Regions from separate parts of the Halobacillus sp. AWH4_228 genome, predicted to be linked through region 1. Evidence: riboswitches for the same ligand, from Rfam matches in the RefSeq annotation. Region 1 holds a riboswitch; the other holds the start of a gene.

What was found. Region 1 has a riboswitch for cyclic di-GMP ahead of sda (sporulation histidine kinase inhibitor Sda). Riboswitches for the same ligand answer to the same signal wherever they lie in the genome.
Region 2: linked by a shared signal. The riboswitch ahead of ACXADP_RS17505 (glycoside hydrolase family 191 protein) and the one ahead of sda (sporulation histidine kinase inhibitor Sda) in region 1 are both predicted to bind cyclic di-GMP.

The regions. Positions count from the first base shown of each region.
Region 1 is NZ_JBSWTE010000001.1:2,791,004-2,802,991, reverse strand. Features, by position in the region: gene ACXADP_RS14510 (aldehyde dehydrogenase family protein) at 1-710, shown strand, start outside; gene ACXADP_RS14505 (hypothetical protein) at 774-917, shown strand; gene ACXADP_RS14500 (FMN-dependent NADH-azoreductase) at 1,102-1,728, shown strand; gene fdhA (formaldehyde dehydrogenase, glutathione-independent) at 1,896-3,110, shown strand; gene ACXADP_RS14490 (sodium:solute symporter family protein) at 3,188-4,657, opposite strand; gene ACXADP_RS14485 (DUF3311 domain-containing protein) at 4,658-4,879, opposite strand; gene ACXADP_RS14480 (amidohydrolase) at 4,876-6,486, opposite strand; gene ACXADP_RS14475 (hydantoinase/carbamoylase family amidase) at 6,500-7,735, opposite strand; gene ACXADP_RS14470 (MBL fold metallo-hydrolase) at 7,890-8,639, opposite strand; gene ACXADP_RS14465 (Lrp/AsnC family transcriptional regulator) at 8,759-9,166, shown strand; gene sda (sporulation histidine kinase inhibitor Sda) at 9,153-9,374, opposite strand; cyclic di-GMP riboswitch class II at 9,385-9,468, opposite strand; gene ACXADP_RS14455 (GGDEF domain-containing protein) at 9,730-10,821, shown strand; partial or broken gene ACXADP_RS14450 (IS5/IS1182 family transposase) at 11,083-11,247, shown strand; gene ACXADP_RS14445 (Spo0E family sporulation regulatory protein-aspartic acid phosphatase) at 11,454-11,615, opposite strand; gene ACXADP_RS14440 (DMT family transporter) at 11,706-11,988, opposite strand, start outside.
Region 2 is NZ_JBSWTE010000001.1:3,363,463-3,375,450, reverse strand. Features, by position in the region: gene ACXADP_RS17535 (PAS domain S-box protein) at 1-425, shown strand, start outside; gene pelG (exopolysaccharide Pel transporter PelG) at 533-2,005, opposite strand; gene pelF (GT4 family glycosyltransferase PelF) at 1,986-3,404, opposite strand; gene ACXADP_RS17520 (DUF2194 domain-containing protein) at 3,401-5,239, opposite strand; gene ACXADP_RS17515 (tetratricopeptide repeat protein) at 5,236-6,162, opposite strand; gene ACXADP_RS17510 (GAF domain-containing protein) at 6,155-7,390, opposite strand; cyclic di-GMP riboswitch class I at 7,460-7,546, shown strand; gene ACXADP_RS17505 (glycoside hydrolase family 191 protein) at 7,582-8,424, shown strand; gene galE (UDP-glucose 4-epimerase GalE) at 8,602-9,651, shown strand; gene ACXADP_RS17495 (DUF4317 domain-containing protein) at 10,184-11,359, opposite strand; gene ACXADP_RS17490 (glycoside hydrolase family 18 protein) at 11,419-11,988, opposite strand, start outside.

The sequences.
Region 1 (11,988 bases):
CTGTGACCCTTGAGCTTGGAGGGAAATCTCCGAACATCGTATTTCCGGATGCCCCGCTGGACGAAGCGGTCGAATGGGTGGTCAAATCGATCATTCAAAATGCCGGCCAGACATGCTCCGCAGGTTCCCGCCTGCTCGTTCATGCGGACTGCAGAGCTTCGTTCGTAGAGAAGGTGATCCATCGAATGAACCATTTGAGCTTGGGACCTGGAGAAAGCGACCCGGATATCGGTCCGATTTTATCCGAGCAGCAGTGCAGGCGGATTGAGGATTTTATGAAGAAGGTGGAGGCAGATGGGGGGACGTTTCTGCTTGGTGGTACACGTGCGCACGTCTCAGAGGCACCTGGAGGCTGTTATTTCAAGCCGACGATTATCGACGGTCTGCGGCCTGAAAGTGAGATAGCCCGAGAGGAAGTGTTCGGCCCTGTCCTCTCTGTGTTCACCTTTGAAACGGATGAGGAAGCGGCTGATCTTGCCAACAGCACCGAGTATGGACTTGTCACGGGTATTTGGACGAAAGATGTATCCCGTGCCCATAAGCTGGCGGAAAAAGTGAAGGCTGGTCAGATTTTCATTAATAATTACGGTGCCGGCGGTGGGATACAGATGCCTTTTGGGGGTTACGGCAAGAGTGGTTTTGGCAGAGAGAAGGGGCTGGAAGCTTTAAGAAACTATACACAACTGAAAAACATCGCCTTGAAAATGTAAGGGCTCTGTATAGCCCGCTCTTCAAGCACGCATGCTAACAAAAATGCAGAGGAGGCGTGCCGCATGAAGGATACACCTTATCATTACGATGGAAGTGTTCAATCAAAGGAAAAGTATGAGCAGCCGGAGGAAGTTGTGATTCCAAAGGACGTCAGCCGTCATCTCTCCGGTAATCCATATGTGAATCAAGAGGACGAATCGTTGTAAGAAGAAACTTCATAAAGCTGGCCCCAGCCTGTAGAAAGCTTCTGTTTTCCTACAGGCTGTTTTTTTATGCCTTGGAGTGATCATTCCGCTCTTCTTTCCATAATTTATTGCTTCTCGGTTGTAGTAAGTTTCCTTCTTTGCTGCACACTAATGAGCATCAGAGAATGGAAAGGAACGATGAACCATGGCTGAAGTGCTGTATATCACCGCCCACCCTCATGATGAAACTGCTTCTTACAGCATGAGTGTCGGCAAGGCATTTATCGAGCAGTATAAAACCGCAAACCCAGAAGATACGGTTACCCCGATTGATTTGTACAAGGAGTCCATCCCTCACATCGATGCGGATATTTTCAGTGGCTGGGGGAAGCTGCAGTCCGGAGGTGAACTCACCCCGGATGAGGAGAGAAAAGTGTCCCGCTTGAAGGAATTAAGTGATCAGTTTACGAGCGCTGATAAATATGTCTTTGTAACACCGATGTGGAATTTCTTTTTTCCACCGGTTATGAAAGCTTATATTGATTCCGTAGCAGTGGCAGGGAAAGCTTTCCAATACACAGAGGAAGGTCCTGTTGGTCTGCTGACGGATAAGAAAGCCTTCCATATCCAGGCGTGTGGTGGTATTTATTCTGAAGGCCCGGCTGCAGGAATGGAAATGGGGCATCGGTACCTCAAGACTGTCATGCAGTTTTTCGGTATTCCCTCGATTGAAGGGTTGTTCGTTGAAGGGCATGCGGCTATGCCTGACAAAGCCGGGGAAATAAAGTCGACAGCTGAAGCGAAAGCCAAGGATGCCGCAGAAACATTCTAAACCTTCAAGATCCGCTTGACAGGCGGGTCTTTTTTTGTGAAAAAATGACAGAATATTGTTTTAATTATGGGTGAAATGGGAAAATAATACATGTTATATCTTTAAATCATGTCACGAAGCTCAGCAGCCGACGCTTAAGGGAGTTTATTATTTTGAGGAGGAACGCAATGGCTACAAACAACCGGGCGGTAGCGTACACCGGAAATGGCGGCGTAACGGTCAAGGAAATCGAATTCCCCGAACTTGTCCTGAAAGATGGACCGGGTGTGAATCCGAAGAATGTCGGGCGCAAGTGTGAACATGGAGTCATTTTAAAAGTCGTCTCCACCAACATCTGTGGAAGTGACCAGCATATGGTCCGCGGACGGACGACGGCACCGGAAGGACTCGTGCTCGGCCACGAGATTACAGGAGAAGTCATTGAAACAGGAAGAGATGTCGAGTTTGTCAAAAAAGGGGATTTGGTATCTGTACCTTTTAACATTGCGTGCGGAAGGTGCCGCAATTGTATTGAAGGGAAAACCCACATCTGCCTGCATGTGAATCCCGACCGACCTGGTTCGGCGTACGGTTATGTCGACATGGGGGGATGGGTAGGCGGCCAGGCGGAATATGTGATGGTGCCTTACGCAGATTTTCAGGTTCTCAAGTTTCCGGATAAAGACGAAGCGATGGAGAAAATCCTTGATTTAACGATGCTCTCGGACATTTTTCCGACGGGATTTCACGGCGCCTATAAAGCGGGTGTGAAAATGGGTTCCACTGTATATATCGCCGGCGCGGGTCCTGTCGGCCTGGCTGCTGCTCACTCCGCCCAGCTTCTCGGTGCGTCCGCTGTCATCGTCGGTGACTTGATTGACGAACGGCTGGCGCAGGCGGAGAGCTTCGGCTGTGAAACGATCAACGTTGGTAATCATGACAATATCTCTGAACAAATCGAACAGATCCTCGGTGTCCCTGAAGTGGATGCGGCTGTAGACTGTGTCGGTTTTGAAGCTCACGGCCACAACCATCAGGAAGCACCGGCAGCGGTCTTGAACTCCATTATGGACGCAACAAAAGCAGGGGGCGGACTCGGGATTCCCGGTCTTTATGTAACAGAGGATCCCGGGGCCTCTGAGGAAGATGCACGGCGTGGACTGCTTAAGCTCGATTTCGGGCTAGGTTGGGCCAAAGCGCAGTCGTTTGCGACCGGGCAGACGCCTGTCATGCAGTATCATCACGGATTGATGATGTCGATATTGAAAGGAAAAGCCGACATTGCGAAAGCGGTCAATGCCACCGTCATTGGTCTGGATGAAGCCCCGCGCGGCTATGAGGAGTTTGATGGGGGAGCCGCTAAGAAATTCGTACTGGATCCCCATAATCTGATCCGTACGTAAAAATGAAAACGCATCCCTCAGTGGAGAGGGATGCGTTTTTTTTGAGAGAAAAAAGCTGGACATCTGTTCTGCAGCTGTCAGGATCCGACTTTGCGGTACTCTTCCGCCATCGGAAGCTCCTTTCCTTGTGTGAATCCGCTGATGATGACGACAAGACCGATGTTGCAGATCAGGCCGAGGATGCCTGGGTTAATATCCAGCGGTGTAGTCGGTGCGACGAGCTGGAAATAATAGTTCACGACTGTACCGGTGATCAACCCTGTAATGACCGCGGGTTCTGTGACTTTTTTCGAATAGAGCGCTCCGTATACGCCCGGGGCGAACTGGACGATCGATCCATATGCACCGAGCAGGAGGGCAATCAATCCCTGGCCTCCAAAAACAGTAATCACATAGGCGAGTCCACCAATGACAAACACACCGATCCGCATGATTAAAAGGGTGGTTTTGGAGGAAAGATCACGCTTGATATTCTTTACAAACCCGTCGGTAAATTCGAGGGAAGCACTGTGAGTGATGGCATCGGCTGTACTCATGGCTGCTGCCAGGGCACCGGCTCCGACAAGGCCGTACACCCAGCCTGGCAGGGTAAGGACCGTCGTGATCAAATAAGGGAGAATTTCGTCGGGTGATCCGATTTGGGACGGATCAATGACATTGACAGCTGAAAATCCGACAAACAACAAAGGAATCAAGAACAGGGCGAATACAGGATAGACGAGTACCGTCTTCTTTATCGTCCGCGCTTTTGTGGCATAGGATTTAGAAAATAAATGCGGCCACATAAGAAAGCCGATGGTGGAAACGAGAATCGTCGTCGTATAAGCCATCGCATTCATCGTCGATCCTTCGGCACCGATCTGAAGGAAGCCCGGAGCGGTCTCTGTTAAATTCCTGAACATATCAGGAACACTGCTGTGCAGCTGATTCACAATCGTCAATCCGACCGTCCAGGAAATGACGATCATGAGCATGCCCTGGAAAACATCTGACCAGGCGGCAGCCCGCAGACCGCCGGTCGCCACATAGACGACGACAATGCCGTAGGACAGCAAGGCACCGAGCCAGAAAGGAATACGGCCCTCAGTCATAATGCTGAAGATATAGGCCATGCCTTTCATCTGAGTCGCCAGATACTGGATCGAAGCGAGCAGAGCGATGATTCCGATCATCATGGCCAGTATGCGGCTGGAATAACGCAGCTGCATGAAGCCGGCGACGGTATAAATGTTATGTTTCCGTCCGATCCGGCCGATTTTCGGACCGATAATATACCACGGTAAAATAGCAAAAGCGGTGTAGGTGATGATATAAAGCGCTGGAGCCCCCCGGGAGAAAGCCCACCCTGGAGCCCCGAGGAAGGAGAAGGCACTGAAAACGGCTCCTCCCATTAAGAACCACATGACGAAAAGACCGAGATTTCCTTTAGCTGTCGTGAATTCTTCCAGAGACTGCTTATCCTGATTGCGGCCGGCAAGCACACCGATCAATAAAGCGATCACGAGATAAGCAATCATCATAATCATTGCAATCTGCCACTGAGCCATTTACTGGACCCCCTTTTCGTCTTTGTCCGGATCCAGACGGTAAAGGAATAGTACAATGACAAAGGTGATCAAGATCCAGAAAATCACCCAGAATACCGAGAAGGGGAGGCCCATAATGAAGGGGGTCTCCCGGTTCCCGATGGTGAAAAGCGGGAAAACCATCAACAGGAAAGGAATGCTTAATGAAAGGCAGTAAATTTTTATAAAACGTTGTTTACTCAATAGACGTCCTCCTTTTGCAATGTATATACGGTTTTTCCATTCAGGATGGTGTTTTCCACCTGTATGCCGGGAAGCTCGTAAACAGGACAATTCATAATGGAACGATCGAGGATAATAAGGTCGGCCGCTTTTCCTGGTTCCAACGTTCCTTTCCTGTGTTCTTCATGCGAGGCGTAAGCGCCGCCCCACGTATAAGCCCGGATCACTTCCTCAAGTGGAGAGGCCTGGTTTTCTCCTATGATCCGGCCGCTTTTACTGCGCCTGGTAACCGCTGCATACAGACCGTAAAAAGGATTTGGAGTGGTAATCGGACTGTCGGAACCAACGGCGTATGGAATGTGCTGATCCGTATAGCTTTTTAATGGGAACATATGGTTGATGCGTTCTCCGTAATCATGCTCATAGCCGTCGCCGAATTCATAGAGGAACGAAGGATTCGGAATTGGAACCGCTCTGGTATTTCGAATCCGTCCGACGAGGTCGGAAGGTGCAATTCCTGCATGCTCGATCCGGTGGCGCGGGGAGGATGCTGGTGCATGATCGAGCGCTCGCTCAATGGTGTGCAGCATCATATCCACGGCTTCATCGCCCATCGCATGAGCGGTGATCTGCCAGCCGCGATGGTGGGCCTCCAGAAGTGGTCCGTCCAGTTGATCCTGGGAGAGGTATAACATTCCTCTGTCTTCGGGGTCGCTGTTATAGGGGTCTCTTGTTCGGCAGGTAGGACCGCTGCTGCTCCCATCGATAAACAGTTTCGCGGGTCCAATTTTGAACCATTCATCCCCAAGGCCTGTTGAAATGCCGCTTTCCAGTCCTGCGCGGACCATTTCCGGAGCGTTGGACAGGGAACCGTACAGTGCATAGATGCGCTGCTTCACGATGCCTTTCTGGACAGCCTGCTGTAAATAGCGGATATGCTTCGTCCCATAACCGCCGGCGTCATGAACACTTGTAATGCCGTAGGATAAAAAGTCCTGAGAAGCAAGCGCCAGTCCGTGAAGTACCTCTTCTTCGCTGTAATCGGCGTGCTGAAAGACAGTCATATGAGCGGCTTCCAGCAGCAGGCCGCTCAACTGTCCGTCGATTTTGTGGTAAGACCCGCCCGCCGGGTCTGGAGTGGAATCCTCGATTCCTGCCATCTCCAGGGCTTTGCTATTTACGCAGGAGATATGCCCGCACGTCCGCACGACTATGATCGGATGGGAGGTGGACACTTTGTCCAAGTCCCACCTCGTTAGATGCCGGTTCTCAGCCAGTTCGTTTTGATTGTAGCCCCATCCCCGCACCCAGTGACCATCCGGGGTGTTTCCAGCCCTTTCTTTCAGTGCCTTCAGAACGTCAGGAATCGTCGGGGGTTTTTTACAATTGACACCGAGAGCATTTGTTCCGTAAAGCTCGAGGTGGGCATGAGCGTCAATGAATCCGGGCATGAGCGTTCTGCCCTTCAGGTCGACAACCTCTGTATGGGCGCCGGCGGTTTTCATGATTTCGTCGTTCGTTCCCGTTGTGAGGATGCTATCCCCCTGGACGGCCAGGGCCTCATACACTTGGAAATGTTCGTCCGCTGTGACAATTTCTCCGTTCATAAAAATTTTGTCTGCCTGCATACGTGCCACCTTTCTAAGCTCCGGAAATTTCCACCGCTGTATGATAAAGCAGCTCCACACCTTTTTGTAAATCTTCCATTTCTGCGTATTCCAGCGGGTTGTGGCTGATCCCTTTTTCACAGCGGACGAAGATCATGCCGTAATCACTGATATAGGACATAAACAAGGCGTCGTGAAACGGACCGCTCATGAGGGTTGGAGATTGATAACCAAGCTCATCATCGTGTTTTTTCATAATCTCTTTAATCCAGTCCGCGCAGTAACGGGGATCACTCTTGGTATCTTCTGTAATGGAGTACTCGAGGTTGTGTTCTTTACTCGTTTTCTCAATTAATTGATAGAGTTTTTCTTCCAGGCGGTTTCTCGCGTCCAGGTCGATGTCCCTCAAATCAATGGTGAACTCGACCTTTTCGGCAATGATGTTTCTTGAATTCGGGAAATTCTGGATGCTTCCGACCGTTCCTACGGTATTTGGTGTTCCTTCCCTGCGGACAAGTTCATTGAATTCTTTTGTAATGATGGCAGCCCCGAGCATGGCATCCTGTCGTAAATGCATCGGTACAGATCCGGCATGTCCGGCGAAGCCTTCCAGAGTCACCGTAAGCCAGATCGGCCCGGAGATGGCTGACACGATGCCTACAGGCTTATCCTTTGATTCAAGGACAGGCCCCTGTTCAATATGAAGCTCTAAAAAGGCTTCAATATCGCCCGGCTTGTAGACGGGACTTTCCGATACATCCGGTTCGACACCGAATTCCCTTAAAGCTTCGAGCCGGGTCATCCCGGTTTTATCTTTCCGGAGTATCTCCCCTTCCTCGAGCTGGCCGATGAGGCCGCGTACACCAAATACACCTTTGTTGAATCGGGAACCTTCTTCATCAGCAAAGCAGATCACTTCTATCGTGCGAACCGGCTTTATGTTTTGCTCTTTCATTGTATGTACAACTTCAATGGCCCCAAGAGCTCCGGCGGTCCCGTCAAAACGGCCCCCGTACGGCTGGGAATCAATGTGGGACCCCATCATGAGAATAGGCTGATCAGGCTCGGTGCCCTCCATACGACCGATCAGATTGCCGAAACCATCAATCCTTGTCGTCAGCCCGGCTTCTTCCATCCATCCTTGTACGACATCAACCGCTTTCCGGTCATCCTTGGAATGGGCGAGCCGGTTGACGCCCGTTTCTCCAATTTTTCCGATCTCCGCAAGTGTCATGAGATGGTCTTTATACCTGTCCTGATTGATCTGCAACAATCATCGCCTCCTTTGTTTTTATCACTATATCAACATCTGAATTGTCTGACAATTAACATAACGTAAAACGATGTTGGATAATGGTGGAAGTTGTGGCTGTTCTTTTTGTCAGGCATAAAAAAACCCTCCGGCAGGTCCGGAGGGGAAAGGATCAAAAGGTGAGCGTCTCGCCATCCTCAGGGATGTGAATAGACGGATAACCGCTCGTATAAGACTTCAACTCTTCTCTCGTTAACAGGCAGTGGTTCAGGGATTCCATGTGCACAGCGAGAATCTCAGACTCCGGTGCCGCCTGGGCGGCAGCTGTGACATCTTCTTTCGTCATCGTTATCGGCCCGCCCTCTAAAAATTGAGCGGCACCCGCGTTCACGACGATCACATCAGGACGGCGGGAGGACAGCGTCTGTTCGACTTCTTCATACCAGACCGTGTCCCCGGCAATATAAAGACTTTTTTCACCTTCTGCTTCAAAAAGGAGACCGGACACCTTTCCTGTCATAGCTGTCATTTCTTCCGACCCGTGCCGTCCCGGGGTACAGGTAATGCGGATCCCTTCCATATCCACGCCATTTTGGAAGGAGTGGACGTGGGTGAATCCGGCGTCCTGCACCGCACTCACATCTTCTTCATTTTGAGCGAACAGGGGCGTTTGCTTGGGGAGAACGTCCTTTGCTTCCTCATCAAAATGATCAGGATGAAGATGAGTGATGAAGACAGCGTCCACATCGGTCAGACTTTGGGCATCGACAGGCAGGGGGGCGGTCGGGTTCCTTAAATCCTGATGGGGCGTATCCGGGAAAGCCGGCATGGCTCCCTGTGAGGAAAGGAATGGATCGATTAAAAAGGTTTTTCCTCCATAGCTCACCAGTAATGTTGCATTTCGAATCAGCTTGATTTTCATAAAGGCTTCCTCCTTTTATCTCTGTTGACAATAGCGTACTATGAAGGGAAATAGGAGTACACCTTATTAATCAAGTGTTTGGCTGAAAAGAGTTGAAATATGAAAGGAAGGCAGAAGTCATGGACAAAACGGATGAGAAAATTATAGAAGAGCTGAAGAAAGATGGCCGGATGACGATGAAGGAGCTGGGCGCACATGTCCATCTCACAGGACAGGCCGCAGCATCAAGAGTCTTGAAATTAGAAGACGAAGGGCTGATTGAATCCTATACCGTCCGCGTGAACGAAAAGAAGATGGGCTATCCTGTCCACTGCTTTTTGAATATCTACACAGACAGCCTGAATCATCAGCCTTATTTTACATTTCTCGAGAACCATCCATCATTCGTCAGGAATAATTATAAAATCAGCGGGGAGGGGTGCTATTTATTGGAATGCCGTTTTCCTTCCAATGAGGTCCTGGATGAATGGCTGGTAGAACTCAATCAACGGGTGAGCTATAAATTATCCATTGTCATCCGTAGCTAGAGGAGCATTCAATGGAGAACCCCCTGTCTTTCAACTCCCTGCAGATAAGGGAAAGGAAGTCTTGATCCAGTCCCATCTCAGCAGCCTGACGGTAGGTCAGAAGGAGAAGGGGATCCGACAAGGTCTTGATCGACGAAGCGTTCAGGTGAACGAAGTGGTTTTTGTTATCGTCGCTGCTTTCCATAGGACGCGGGGGTGTTTTACTCATGGTTATGCCTCCTGAGCGGAGCCGGTTGCACTACTCACTCCCTGTGATTCAAGTGCCCACATTAAAAATCACAGTTCATCGTGTCTCGTTTATTTTATTTTGATACGTATACCCTTCCTTTCACAAAAGGAAACGACCTGAACCGCAGAATCTGTTTCTTATAATCGTCGTTGTTTATACTCTATTATTACCACAAAATGACTGATTTTGTAATAGGAAGAAAGACCATAATGTACAGGTTTGTACATGTTTTGTACATCTTCTTTTACATAGGGGTGACAATTTTCATAGACAAATCTGTTAGGAAATGTCGATAATAGAACAAAGGGATGCAAGAAGGAAAAGAGGGATAAGAGTGTTTGTGATCATTCAGGAATTTTTTATTAATATCTGCATCGTCATTGCCCTCGTTTTTATGTATCTGCAGTTTCGATGGACGAAGCTGCTGCCTGCGGTTTCAAAACAGAACAGTCAGTGGATCGACGGGGTGGCAGGCGGATTGCTTGGCATGCTGCTGATGTACTTTTCCATACAAGTGACTGAGCAGACGATTATCGATCTTCGTCACCTCCCGGTCATCCTTCTGATTCTATACATAGGCATCCGCCCGGCTTTGTTGAGTGCTGTCATTATTGCTTCCGGACGTTTGTTATACGGGGTCAATCTTTCTTCAATGGCCGCTGTCATCTTAATGATTTTCTTGTTCATCGGTTATATGTGGCTGTACCGGAAGCTTCATCACAGGGAGAGTCCGCTCAAATCCTCCTTTCAAATGCTGCTCTGGTCGAACATCGTCTTTTCGATTGTCATTTCCTTGGTGGTCAGAGACTGGGGCACACTGCAGTTTCTCATTCCCATCTACTGGCTGATTTCATTTATCGGTGGGATGCTGGCTTCCTACCTCGTCCATTACCTGCGGAGGTCTCATTATCTTTTTAAAACGTATGAAGAGCAGTCATCCGTCGATTATTTGACGGGATTATATAATGTAAGGGAGTTTGACCGCCTCTGGAACGATAGTGTGAGGAACGCCGTGGAAAAAGAGGAAGCGTTGACCCTGCTTGCCATCGACATTGATTTCTTTAAGCGCGTGAACGACACCTATGGGCACGCGGCGGGTGATGAAGTGCTGCGCCAGCTGGGGAGCACCTTGAATGAAATAACCCGATCCTTTGATATCGTATCCAGAAACGGTGGAGAAGAGTTCACCGTTATCCTTTTGGACTGCAGCAACGAAGCCGGCAGGGCGAAAGCAGAGAAAATTCGGCGGACGGTGGAACATCAAGCGTTTCTCCTGCCTGATGGAGAAAAGATTTCCATTACGGTCTCTATTGGGGTGAGTACATATCCTGACCATGTGTCGACAGCGAAGGAACTATTGGAAAAAGCGGATGAGTCCTTATATGAGGCGAAACACTCGGGGAGAAATAAAGTCATATCTGCATGAAAAAGGATGCCTGTGAGTCAGGCATCCTTTGGCTGTAGAAAAAGCCTGTGTCAACCTGTTAGAGTTGACCATTTGTCATGTAAAGGGTCACATTCCGCTTATCGGTGGATGAATGCCGCGGGCACGCCCTCAGCTGACTTGGTCAGGAAGGTCGCCTCCCCAAGTGGATCTTCGGCCCGTGCTGTTCCCGCAGGCATCACCACTGAACGCTCCTCGTTCCGACGCTAGAATAGAGAGAAGAGAGACTGTGCCCTATGCAGGTTCGCAGATTCAAAAGAACGGCATGGGCTGCGCTATGGCCGCTTGCGTGGAAAACAAAAAGGGAAAGAACAGGCGCCGATGATGGCTGCCTGCTGGAATATGAAAAAGATTGTCCTCCATCCAACAAGGGTGAGCGGGGTAAAGGAGAGTCTTTATCGATGTTAAAGAACTCCCAAGGAGCGGTGCCCCTTCCACTCCTGCGGAAGAACGAGTGGTCCGAGATCGCCGAGCGTGGGTTTTGCGAGGAAGCTCGGGCCCTCGTCCGCGGAAAGGGAAGGGGCTTTCGCTCCTGGCGGTAAGAAAGAAAAAAGCTTGTAAAGAAACAGGGGTTTCTCTACAAGCTGAGGATGCCTGTGAGTCAGGCATCCTTTTTATTTTGTTATTTGTTCTAAACGATTTAACAGGTCATCAAGCTCCTGGGAGATTTTGAGGAGTTCTTCATAGCTGCGTCCATCTTCATAGGCTTCATACATTTCAGCCCGGATGCCTTCGATCTTTTCATTCAGGTTTGACAAAAACGTTGTATTCAGCATATGACACCTGCCCAAAGAGACCTTCCACTATAGTGGAAGGTCTGATTCATAGTGATAGATTATACAGAAGGTTACAAACTTCTACAAATTTTATGTCCCTTTGATCTGTTTTTTATCGGCTTTATACATCAGCCAAAGGGCGGCGGTTAGAAGGGCGAATGCTGTGATACGCTCTCCGTCCAGGGGAATTCGAAGCCCGCCGAACCATCCGAAGTGATCGATCAGCATTCCGGTGCCGAGCTGTCCGATGATGGTGGCAATGTTGGTGGCCATGACACCGATCTGTGGAACAGCGAGGACGGTCAGAAACATGTAACCGACACCGAACCACACGGCGCTCAGCTGCCAGGCGGGAGCCTCCAGAATTTTCATA
Region 2 (11,988 bases), 570 kb from region 1:
AAACTAAGGCGATTCAATCGATCTTTCGTGATATGACCACACAGAAAGAAGCGGAGCGTGAACTGATCAAAGTCATGACTCCTATCGTCCCGCTGAAGGAAGGAATCGCTGTTCTTCCTCTGATCGGCACGATGAATCAAACAAGGACGGAGCATATGATGCAGCAGCTCTGCACAGAAATCCCCCGTCACCGCCTCAACTACCTGATCATCGATGTGTCCGGATTGTATGATGTTGATGAACATGCCGGAAAACTACTCTATGAGCTGACAGGCGTTCTTAAGCTTCTCGGCATATCCCCCATTTGTACAGGAATCCGACCGGATATGGTGAGAAATACATTGAAGTTTCTCAATCAGGACGGGAGGGGGATGATTCCGACAATGGCATCGGTCAGTACGGCCCTCAAAAAAATAGCCTTCTAAATGATATAGAATGGGACGTAGGTTTGAACATCTGTTAAAACACGAAGCGGGCGCCGTTATAGAGAATAAAAAAGGTCCGTCCCATGAGTGGGGACGGACCTTTTCTGCTAGAAGAGGGTGCGTTTGTTCATCCATGCCCCCAGCTTTGTAAACGGTCTGCGCTTTTGCGTGTAGGTGAGTGCCTGCGGCTGGCAGAAAGCTTGATAGTCGACTTTCTCAATGAAAAGAATCAAACGGGCTAGTGCGAATACAAAGGCCAGCGTGGACCCAATCGAGAAACTCAGCCCATAGCCGTCATAGCCGAATGGGAGGAACAACAGCGACAACCCGAGATTCAATAGGAAAAAGATGATGGATGTCCACATGGCTCCCTGCCGGTCTTCGAAATAGAGGAGGATCAGTGTAATCACAAGAACCATCGCATTGGCAAACGCACCGATGGTCGTAAAGCGGAAAATGGAGGCAATATCAGGTTCTAGGGAAAGGAAGGATGCAATACTTCCAATCGTCAGAAGGATCAGCAGGGAAAAGAGCCCCTGGCTGCGGATCAGACGCTCCATTTCCTGCTTCAGAACGCGCTGCATCGCTGTTTTCGCAGTCTTGATCTGGGAAAGCGTCCCCCCTTCATTGATATAACCGTAAAAGACACGGTACCGCTCATAAAAACGCGTTTCAACGGAAACGACGAAAATGATCAGCGTTGGGATGATCGTTAAGTACGACCAGAATATCGCCGTATCATAGATGCGGTGGTACAAGAAAGATTCTAAAAGGAAGCCGTTTCCTTCACCGAACCAGATCACCCAGTTACAGACCCAGATGCCGACATTGTACAAGAATCCCGTCCAGAATAAGGAAGGGAAACGGTCAAAATAGTCCAGATAGCTGAATTGGTTCTCCTTCGACCTGGTTGGAAACGTCATGAGCATCGACATGAATAACCCGAACAACGTCACGAGCATGCCTGACGTAAATCCGGCAAGCAGAAAGAAGCTGTTGGAGTGCTCGAACACCGGAAACCAGGAAGCGTTTTTTCCAAACAGGAAGACGAGAAGCAGAGCGGCTCCGCCTCCGGCCAGGAAGCTGTAGGCCACGGCCTGATAAAATTTCGCTGCGCTGAGGAACAGGAACAGCACCCAGATGAGATTAACGGTCACATAAAGAATCAACATCAGCCATTTGAAGTAGTAGGGAAGAGGCGAAATCAAAAAGAAAATCAACCAGCTGATGAAAGCAAGTCCGAGCGTCACCTTTGTCATCCCGATAAACGTTGGGAAAATGGCCTCTGTTCGTCGTTCATAAAACAGGTCGGCGGTGTACCGGGTGACAACTAACTGCTGCACACCGAAGAGGACCTGGGAAAAGATGAAGCAGTAGGCTACAGAAAGGTTGAACAGCTCCCTCTCCTGCAGATCAAGCAGGGAGAAGAAAGAGGTCATCCACTGGATCACAGCAATGGTCGCAATAACGACCAGCCACGGACCGGAGGTGACCAGTCCTGCAAATGCGTAGGCTTTAATCCGCGAGGAGAAGTAGTCCTCCTGAAACAATTTCTGCAGCTTAAACCCGATGCCGGCCATAAGCCATCCCCCTTTCTGTGTACAACTCTGTATACTGATCAATGAATTGGTGCACTTGATAATACGTTTCTGCCCGCTTCTGTCCATTTATTCCGAATTTCTCAGCTTCCTGAGGGTGCTCATAATACCATTGGCAGTGTTCAGCAATGGCTTTCGGATTCACGGGCGGGACGACAAAGCCTGCCGGTCCGAAGGGATCATCTTCACGTCCATACATCAGCTCAGAACATGACCCCACATCTGTGACGACATAAGGAATCCCTGCTGCCATACCTTCAAGGACGGCCAGCGGCTGCCCTTCTGAAATACTTGTCAAGAGGCAGACATCAAAGTGAGGAAGGTAGTCTATGATATTGACCTTACCCGCAAGCATGACGCAGTGATTTAGACTCAGCTGTTCAATCATCAGCCGGCATTCCTCGGCATACTCTTCCTCTTCATCCAGTGGTCCCATAATCGTCAGCTCAAAAGGGACCCCTTTGTCATCGAGGATTTTGGCGGCATTGATCATCGTTTTAATATCCTTGATTGGAACAACGCGGACAATCGCCCCGATTTTCAGAACATCTGTTTTGGGAACTTTGACAATTCCTGAAAGCCGGTCATAATGGATGCCATTTGGAATGACAGCCAGCTTGTCTTCATCAGCACCAAGTTCATGTTGGAGCCGGCTGTTGCGGTCGAAAAGCGTAATCACATCATCCGCTTCCGTGTAGGCCTGCTTGGATAAATGATGGAAAAACTGGACCCAGCGTTTTTTATAGTACTCAGGAATCCATCCAGCCTGCAGGATTTCCTCCTCACGCTCTCGTGAATAGATGCCGTGTTCCGTTAAGAGATAAGGAATTCCCTGACGCTGCTTGATGGCAGCAGCAATCAGTCCGGCATAACCCGTGGACGCAGAATGGATCAGATCAAGCTCAGGGAACTCCGCCTGCAGCAGCTCGAGGACAGGCGTGAACATGCCGCGCCACATCCAGAAGTAATCGATGAAGGAACCCGACTGTTCTTCAATCCGGTAGCTTTCCTGTACCATGTTCCAGAACAGTTCGCTTGAAAAGAGCGCTTCGGTCGAACCGATTTTTTTCTTGAAGATGTCCAGTACATCCGGCGGAAGACTGCGGAACATCATCCAATCGGTCAACATATGCTGTTCTTCTTCAGTCAGTTTGACGCGCCGCTTTTTTGCGGCTGGTTTTAGATTCAATGGAAGGTTAATGACTTCCGTGATATTGGAAGGAAGCTCGTAGCGGTAATCGTCAGCGGTCATTTCCTCCGGTGTAATGGCAATAATGACGAATTCATGCTGAGGCATCTGTGCAGCAAGCATCTGTACCCAGCTGGCCACGCCGCCGCTTACGTAGGGATAGCTTCCTTCAACGACCATTCCTATTTTCACAAGGCTTCATCCTTTATCGTAATTTCAGCATACGGCTGTTTAAGGGTCACTTGATAAAGTGTGCCGGATTCACCGAGAGATTCGACATCTCCATAATCAAAGGAACCGGTCTCGATCCTTCCTTTATTCAATCTGACAAGAACTGTGGAAGGGGAGAGGAGATTTTCGCCCTTGATAACGATCTGCTCGTCCTGATAGGTTACGTCAATGACAGAAGCCTGGTACTGTTTCATTTTCTTTGTGGCGTCCGTTTGCCGCATCCCCTTCAGGTGTGTGTAGTGATCGTGAATATAATGGAGCATATCTTCATAAGACTGCCTCATTTCCGGCCATCCACTGTCTCCGGCCCGGTATGGATCGAGCACATCATCCGGGTGGATGAAGTGGGCGAATACCCCGAAGTTCGCAATCGCATCAATCTGGACGAAACGCTCTTCATCGGTCTCCCCATACCCACTTGAAATCCTTGGGAAATGGTAGATGGATGGAAACTCACTGTTTGGTTCATATTCCTGTAAGAAGGCTCCCGTCTCCTTGTCACCTGTATACAAGCCGGATACAGCTTCAAGTTCCGGAAATACTTCATGCAGAGCGCGCACCCCGGTTTCGTTTAACACATTGGAAGGGGGGACATAGGAATGAACGTCCTTTTCCTTGAAGTAGTAGTTGAACAGTTCGTTCACTCGGTTTAGAGACTCTTCCATCTCGCCTTGATTCTGCCAAGGACGGTAGCCGTATTCAGGATTGATCGGTTCATCTGCTGTTACAAGAGACTGGTGATTATATCCATGGAGTCCAATTTCCCCGTCCTCCTTCAAAACCTTGCGGCCGAAATAAAGCATTGGGAAACGTCTGGTTTCAATCAGGTCTTCTGCTGTCATATCCATCGTATCCTGATAGGTTCCAATTAAGTATCCGGTATAAATCACATCTTCTTCTTCGCCGATCCGTTTCATATCCTCCCACCAGACTTCAGAATAAAAATCTTCCACAGTCAAATCGTAATCCCGCTGGATCACATCTGTCGTACCGCTTGGAACAGGAGAAGGGAAGTCATCAATGTGCATCACCTTAATACCCGCCTGTGAGGAAACGAATGTGGGAGGCAGGAAGGAAAGGGCCTGCAGCATTAGTCCACGTGAGGTTTTTTCTGTAACAGAAGAGGTGTTCCAGAACATGACCTTCCCTTCTCCGTAATTGTTCGCCCATAAAATCGGGTGATCTTCTGCTGAAATGTAAACATCGGCGGTTTCAGCGAGTTCAACATCAGCAATGCTGTGGGAAAACAGCTGGGAATCCTCACCTAAATCCATATATCCAGGGAAAACTTCCTTCTCAAACGTCAGCCCGTATATATCGTCGAGGAAATCTTCCACATCTTCCAAGCCGATCAGTTCATTCCAGTTGGGATTGATGAAGCGTGAGGCAATATACAGGTTTCCTCCCTTTTCCACGAAGGAGCGGATTTCTTCATACGGCCATTCTTCGGAGTGCTCACCTCCGAGAACGAGGACGGTATAAGGGGAAGGCGTCAGCTCTTCCATTTCCTTTTTCGTTATCTCCTTATAGGAAACCTTAGCGTAGTCCATGGCGTATTCCAGGTTTTCCAATGCGTCCTTGGACAATGGGGTGTCATTTTTATGCACATAAACCTGAAGTTCTTCTCCTTCTGTGGGACTCTCCTCCGTGCTCATCGTTTCCACCGATGTTTCTTGTGCCGTTTCGGCAGGAAACCACTGATGAAACATATCGAGCCGCATAAATTGCAGAATGATAATGGCAGCTGTGAATAGAAGGAAAAGAACCGAAGCATAAATAGTGATTTGTTTTTTCACAGTGTTTTCCCTCCCATCTGTTGGATAATGAAGCGTTGGCTTTCAGGGATGTCCTCTGCCTGCACATGTTGGAAAAGGTCGTTGAGCACAGGCTTGATGTTTGTCCAGTCGCGTCCTGCATAGTATATTTCAATCAATTTCAAGTAGCCTCCTGGATGGGCCGGGAAGCGGCTGACCATCTCACGGAAAGCTTCCACCGCTTTTTCCTCTTTTCCACGACGTATGTAAATATCGCCGAGACTGCGGTACATCCATGGTTCTTTTTCAAGTTTCGGAACCATTTCTTCCAGCAGTTGTTCATATTGTTTCTCGAGCCGCGCCTGTCCGTTCTCATCAAGAATACCACTTCCCAGATAACGTTCGTACACGCTGCATAAACGCTCGAAAGACATGGGTGCTTCCGGGGCCAATTCTTTTCTGGCATGTTCCAGTTCTTTTTCAAACCGGCTGGACAGCACGTTCATGGTTGTAGCTGCATAGTGGACGGTTTCTGAATTGTTGTGGATCAGGCCGAGGTTCAAGTGCCGTCCTTTATTGGCGATATCGGAATTGATCAGACTGACAATCAATTCCTTCTGGTTGACGCCATCGTTCCTCAAAAGGGCATCGCTGATGGGCGATAAATCCATGCTTGATGATGCTTCATAACGCAGGTATTCAAGATTCAACGGCGTGAATGTGACATAATCATCGTAATCATCAATCATGTGATTGCTGCCGGACGCTTTCGCAGCCAGCCAGGCGGCCAGTCCGAGAAGCTCTCCGATGATCGGGAGGAATACGCTCGTAATGGCGAGCCATGTGACGGTTCCTTTTTTGTCATCATGCATCCTTTTTCGAAGCAGCAGGGAAACGATCAGAACAGCGAGGCCGTGAATAACATAGAAAAAGATCAGCCAGTAGGGTTCCTGGAAATTAACCAATGTAAATCCCGCCTTTTGTATCGAGTGCTTTGTAAATCCGCTCTTCGACGATGGATGCATTCTCGGAGCTCGTACCTGGAAGCAGGAAGTGGAAATGCTGCTCCGTCTGGTCGTAACCCATAATGTCCAATTCTCTCAAGTAGGCACGCAGGATGATTTCTGCTTCCACGACCGACATTTCCCTGTAAGGGCTGACATCGATGGAAACGACACTATAAGGCACCCCGTATTTCTCCGCTCGTTTTTCCTGAAGCTGAACAAGTTCGTCAAAAGCTTCCTTATCATAAATACTTGTGCCTGGATACATCTTCTGCTCTTCTTCTTTACGAAGATACTCTCCAGCTCTTTCGATCCGGTTGGCCATCCAGTCGAGCACGAGAGAGAGGATTTGAACTTCATATTTTGTCAGTTTGGCAAAATCAAGTTGATCAATCACGAGGATTTCCCGTACGTCCTGATTGTAGACGATCGGTCCGATCAGCACCGGAGCATCGGCTTCATCATCAACCGTCTTTAAAGTAATGGTTTTGTTCTTCAGTCCCCGTGAGAAAATCGAGGCCGCATCATCAATGAAAATCGTCTGCGGAAGTCGTTCGGTATTTCCTTTTCGAACGCGGAGGCGCAGCGATTTCTTAGAAGAGTCGACATGATAGACAGCTAAGTTTTCCGCTTCAAACAGGTCTCCGATAATCGTAACGGCCTCGTTTCGGACAAGTTCTGGAGAAGGCTGATCAAGCGTCTTTCCGACTTCGTAAATCCTGGAAAGGGTGTACTCGGAATCAAGGACCTTTGCCTGCATGACCCGTTGAGACCGTTCCAGAGCAGTTAAGGATGTTTTTAGTTCCTCATTTTCATCCTTCGTTTCCTTCAGCACATACTGCTGACTCTCATATCTTTCCCGGAAGGACGTGCTGTACAGCCCTGTAATGACGCCGGTCAGGAGTAGGAAGAGGAGAGATAAATAATTGGCGGGATCATAGAATAAGAGAAACAAGTCCCCGTCCCGCTGATACATGTCATACACATGATAGAATAATGCAGCAAAAAAGCTCAAAAGAGCAAAATTCACACCGTATCTGAGGGAAAACAATAGGACAGCAAAGAAGACAGGGTTAAGCGTCCATTCCAGCATGTTCCATTCCAACGTCTGATCAAGGAATCCCAATACAAAAAATACGAGGATCAGTTCAATAAACTTCCGGATAAAACTGGATTGTTGGTAGAACATCCAATCACCTCCATGTGGATTTAAAATACTTTAACATGTTAAACCTGTGGTATAATGTGGATAAAATTGAATAGAGAAAGGCAAACTTATCGAAAGATAAGGGCGCAAAGACATGGGTCGTAGTTCCTCACAGGAGCCGACTGCCAGTCTGCAATGCCACAGCCGCTCTCTGAATAATCAGGAGGCGTATTATGGGTATACTCACAAAAATGAAACGGAGTTTTCTTGTTGTTTTAGCCGCTGGTCTTGTACTTTCCCCTCTATCTACTTCTGCACAATCTTCTCATCCACTTTCCAATGTGCAGTCCTATAAAATTTATTATGATTCTCCGACCGAAGCAGTCTTGAATAAGATGCAGGCGTATGATGCTGTCATGATTGAACCGGTGTTCTATACTAAAAGCCAGATTGAAACGATTCAGCAGTCCGGGACATTGGTGTATGGGTATATCAACACCATGGAAGCTGATAACTGGAATACGGCGTTGATCAGTCAGCTTGAAGAGTCCGACTTTTTCCACCGGGACGGTGAGCGTGTCTATTATCCGGAATGGGATTCTTATCTGACCGATATCACCTCTGATCATTATCAGCAGGTGCTGCTGGCTGAGATTGAGAAGCAGGTGGCTGATAAGGGTTTGGACGGTGTCTTTTTAGATACTGTCGGCAATATCGATAACGAACACTGCGGATCCGATGTACTGGATGACCAGCGTGCGGGCATGGCCGTCTTCCTGCAGGAAATCCGGCGTCAGTACCCTTCCTTGTCCCTTATTCAAAACTGGGGGTTCGGCACGTTGTCGACCACAACGTATCCTTATGTAGACGGCATTATGTGGGAGAATTACAATTACTCCTCGGTTGCGAAAGATCAATGGTCCCTGGACCGCATGCGGGATTTGAAGCAGCTTCGTCAGGAAACAGGTTTGGAAATACTGACTGTCTCCTTCTCTCAGAAGTCGAAAAGTCAGAGGCTGGCAGAAAGTCACGGGTTCATCCATTATCATGAATCCAGCCATTATAATGCTTGGTAATTATTATACAAAAATTTTCTTGAAAAATGGGCTGAATGGCGTAAAAATGTCGAAAAATGAACAGATCGAGGACTTTTATAAGGGAGCCTAAAGGAGGGCTCCTTTCCTTTTATAGTAGACATATCCTTAATTTTCCTGTACATTCCAAGGTAAGAGATTGATAGAGGAGGAGAGGCAATGATCTTAGTTACAGGCGGGGCCGGATACATAGGCAGCCACATCTGTCTTGAATTATTGGAGAGGGACCATGAGGTTATCGTTCTGGACAACTTATCGAACAGCCACCCCGAATCCCTGCTGCGTGTGCAGGAACTGACAGGGAAGACGTTGACGTTTGTAGAAGGGGATCTGCGGGATCAGGACCTTTTACGAGAGGTTTTCAAGGACTTCGATATTACAGCTGTCATTCATCTGGCAGGACTGAAGGCGGTCGGTGAATCGGTTTCTATGCCGCTGACGTACTATCATAACAACATTACGGGGACGTTGATGCTGTGTGAAGTGATGAAGGAATTTGATGTGAAACAGCTGATCTTTTCGTCATCCGCCACCGTGTATGGCACCCCTGACTCTCTTCCTCTTACGGAGAGTGCATCGGTTGGGGCCACAAATCCTTATGGCCGTACGAAGCTGATGCTTGAGGAAATTCTTCAGGATTTATATGTCTCTGATGAATCGTGGAGTATATCTGTTCTCCGCTACTTTAATCCGATCGGGTCGCACCCGAGTGGCCGCATAGGTGAGGATCCTTCAGGGATTCCGAACAACCTGATGCCTTATATTACAAAGGTGGCTGTCGGTCATTTCCCTGAATTGAAGGTGTTTGGTGACGATTACCCGACGGTTGACGGGACAGGAGTAAGAGATTACATTCACGTCGTGGACCTTGCGAGAGGACACGTGCATGCGTTGGAAAAGACAGCAGGCGAAACTGGAATCGAAACGTATAATCTTGGAACAGGTGAAGGATACAGTGTTCTTCAGCTCGTGAAGGCTTTCGAAAAAGCTTCCGGCCGTAAAGTTCCCTATGCCATAGAGGGGCGCCGCTCCGGAGATATTTCGGAGTGCTTCGCAGACCCGGCCAAAGCTCATTTGAAGCTGGGCTGGCAGGCAGAGAAGACGATTGATGATATGTGTGTGGACTCCTGGAACTGGCGGAAGCAGAATCCAGAAGGCTATACGGGAGAGAAGAATGCCTCCAAGCGGGAGCTTGTCGGACAAGAATAAAAAAGGGAGTGGACGTCACCGTCCACTCCCTTTGGCTGTAGAAAAAGCCTGTGTTAACCAGTTCGAGTTATCCATTTGTCGTGTAAAAGGTCACATTCCGCTTATCGGTGGATGAATGCCGCGGGCACGCCCTCCACTGACTTGGTCAGGAAGACCGCCTGCCCAAGTGGATCTTCGGCCCGTGCTGTTCCCGCAGGCATCACCACCGAACGCTCCTCGTGCCGACGTTGGAATATAGAGGAGAGAGATTGTGCACGAAGCAGGTTCGCAGATTTAAAAGCACGGCATGGGCTGCGCTGTTGCCGCCTGCGTGGAAAACAAAAAGGGAAAGCACAGGCGCTGATGACGACTGCCTGCCGGAATATGAAAAAGATTGTCCTGCATCCAGCTGTGCTGGGTGAAGAGTCTTTTTCGATGTTAAAGAATCCCCAAGGAGTGGCGCCCCTTCCACTCCTGCGGAAAGGGAAGGGGCTTTCGCTCCTGGCGGTAAAAAAGAAAAAAAGGAGTGGACACGCGTGTCCACTCCTTTTTTTCAGGAGGGTTCGTTTCCGAAGGCCTCCGGCAGCATTTTAAATCCGTCAATTTCTGCATCTTCTTCAATTTCAATCATAATGCATCGTTTCCCTTTGTAGTTGACCTGTCTGACAAACTCCAGATCCTGGGGACTGATGGAGATGTTGGCCACTTTCGTGTTGATTTTGATGGATTTCGTCTTGTATTTAGGAACGATACTGCTGGCTTTCAGCTCGTATCCTTCGTTGTCTGTGATCATTTGAAAGGCGTGTTTCACTTTTTCGCCTTCGACCTGCTCGCCGCTTTGGTTTAATACCCGTTCCACGTCCCGGTAATCAAGCTTTGGCGGGGTATCATCCTCATTTTCCTCGACCACTTTATTGATTTCCCCATATACATTGGCGAGGGTGGATGGACTCAGTTGATCCCCGACGACACCGCGGATGACTTCCTCAAATACGGCTTTGTCTTCTTTTGCTGTCATAATCTCTTCGCCGTTTAAGACATCCTCGATAAACCAGTAGTCCGGTTCGTTGGCTTTGCCGGCGGCGTACAGCACGTGGTTGACATCAGAGGTTCCTTCGGTAATGCTCGGGAACATGAATCCCGTCAGCGGGTGCTTCAAGTCAATAACCGGATCGACCTGGATATTGTACTTGAATTCTTTTTCAACATAGTCGAACTGGATTTCCTTTTTCGGCTCTTCCGTCTGGTTGACGCTGCAGAGAATAAACGGGTTGGAGTACACGGCATCGCGGTCACTTTCTTCTGATTCTTCACTGCGTCGTCTCGTCGGTTTTAAGTATTCGGCCCGTATGAAAGTGATGACGACATCTTTTTCATACGGATGGTCCTTGATCATTTTTTCCGTCATGGCGAGCATTTCCTGTTTCCAGTCTTCTACGTTCCGGCTCAAGAGTCCGCGGTGCAGAATGAACTGGCTGGAATTCTCTGCCTCCTGGTTGAACTTCAGTTCGAACAGCTTTTCGTCGAGCTGGCCTGTGAGCACTTTTTTGAAGTTGGTCATAAAAAGCTCCTGCTGGTCGCGGTCCAGCATTTCAAACGGCTGGCTTTGATGATGATAGATGTCTGTTGATTCCTTCATAATATAGACGTTGAATATATTCGATATCTTCATCAGATCATTGTCGACCTTCAATTGTTTCCGGATCCCGGCTATGTCTTTTTTATCCATCAATCCCACTCCTACCTCTATGATTCTTTCATTTTATCATAGCTTGGAAGTGCGGCGTTTCACCGTTTTTTTATGGTGAATTCTTCTTTAAGCAGGAAGCCGGCTTGAGGGAAATCGAGACCGGTTTTCCAGCCGCCGACACCCTGGATATCATATTTTTTCACGAGTCTGTATTTGGCCAGTATGGACCGGGCGTCCTCGAACCACACTTCATGAATGTCGCCCTGAGGATCGGTGTAGGAAAACCACGGACTTTGTTTTTCAAAATCATAATGGATCGGACGTTGGTGCTCCATCGCTGTATCGACAGCTCGCTGCTGGGAATAGGCTTGGACATCTTCAGGATCTTCTGTATTCCAGTCATAGGCGTACATGGCGATTCCTAAGAAAATTTTCTCTTTCGGCATGGCTGTTACTGCATAGTTCATAACAGCATCCACCTTCTTGATCGGTGCAATGGCGCCGGGCGACCCACTCATCCAGTGCCAGTTGTACGTCATAAGAAAAACGAAGTCGACGGCCCCGCCGATGGTGTTGTAATCATAGGCTTTGTGGTGGGCAGGGGTGTAGGCGCCGGTCATCGGCGGCAGGGCGGCTCCGACTTCTCCTCCTATTCTATGAATCCGGGT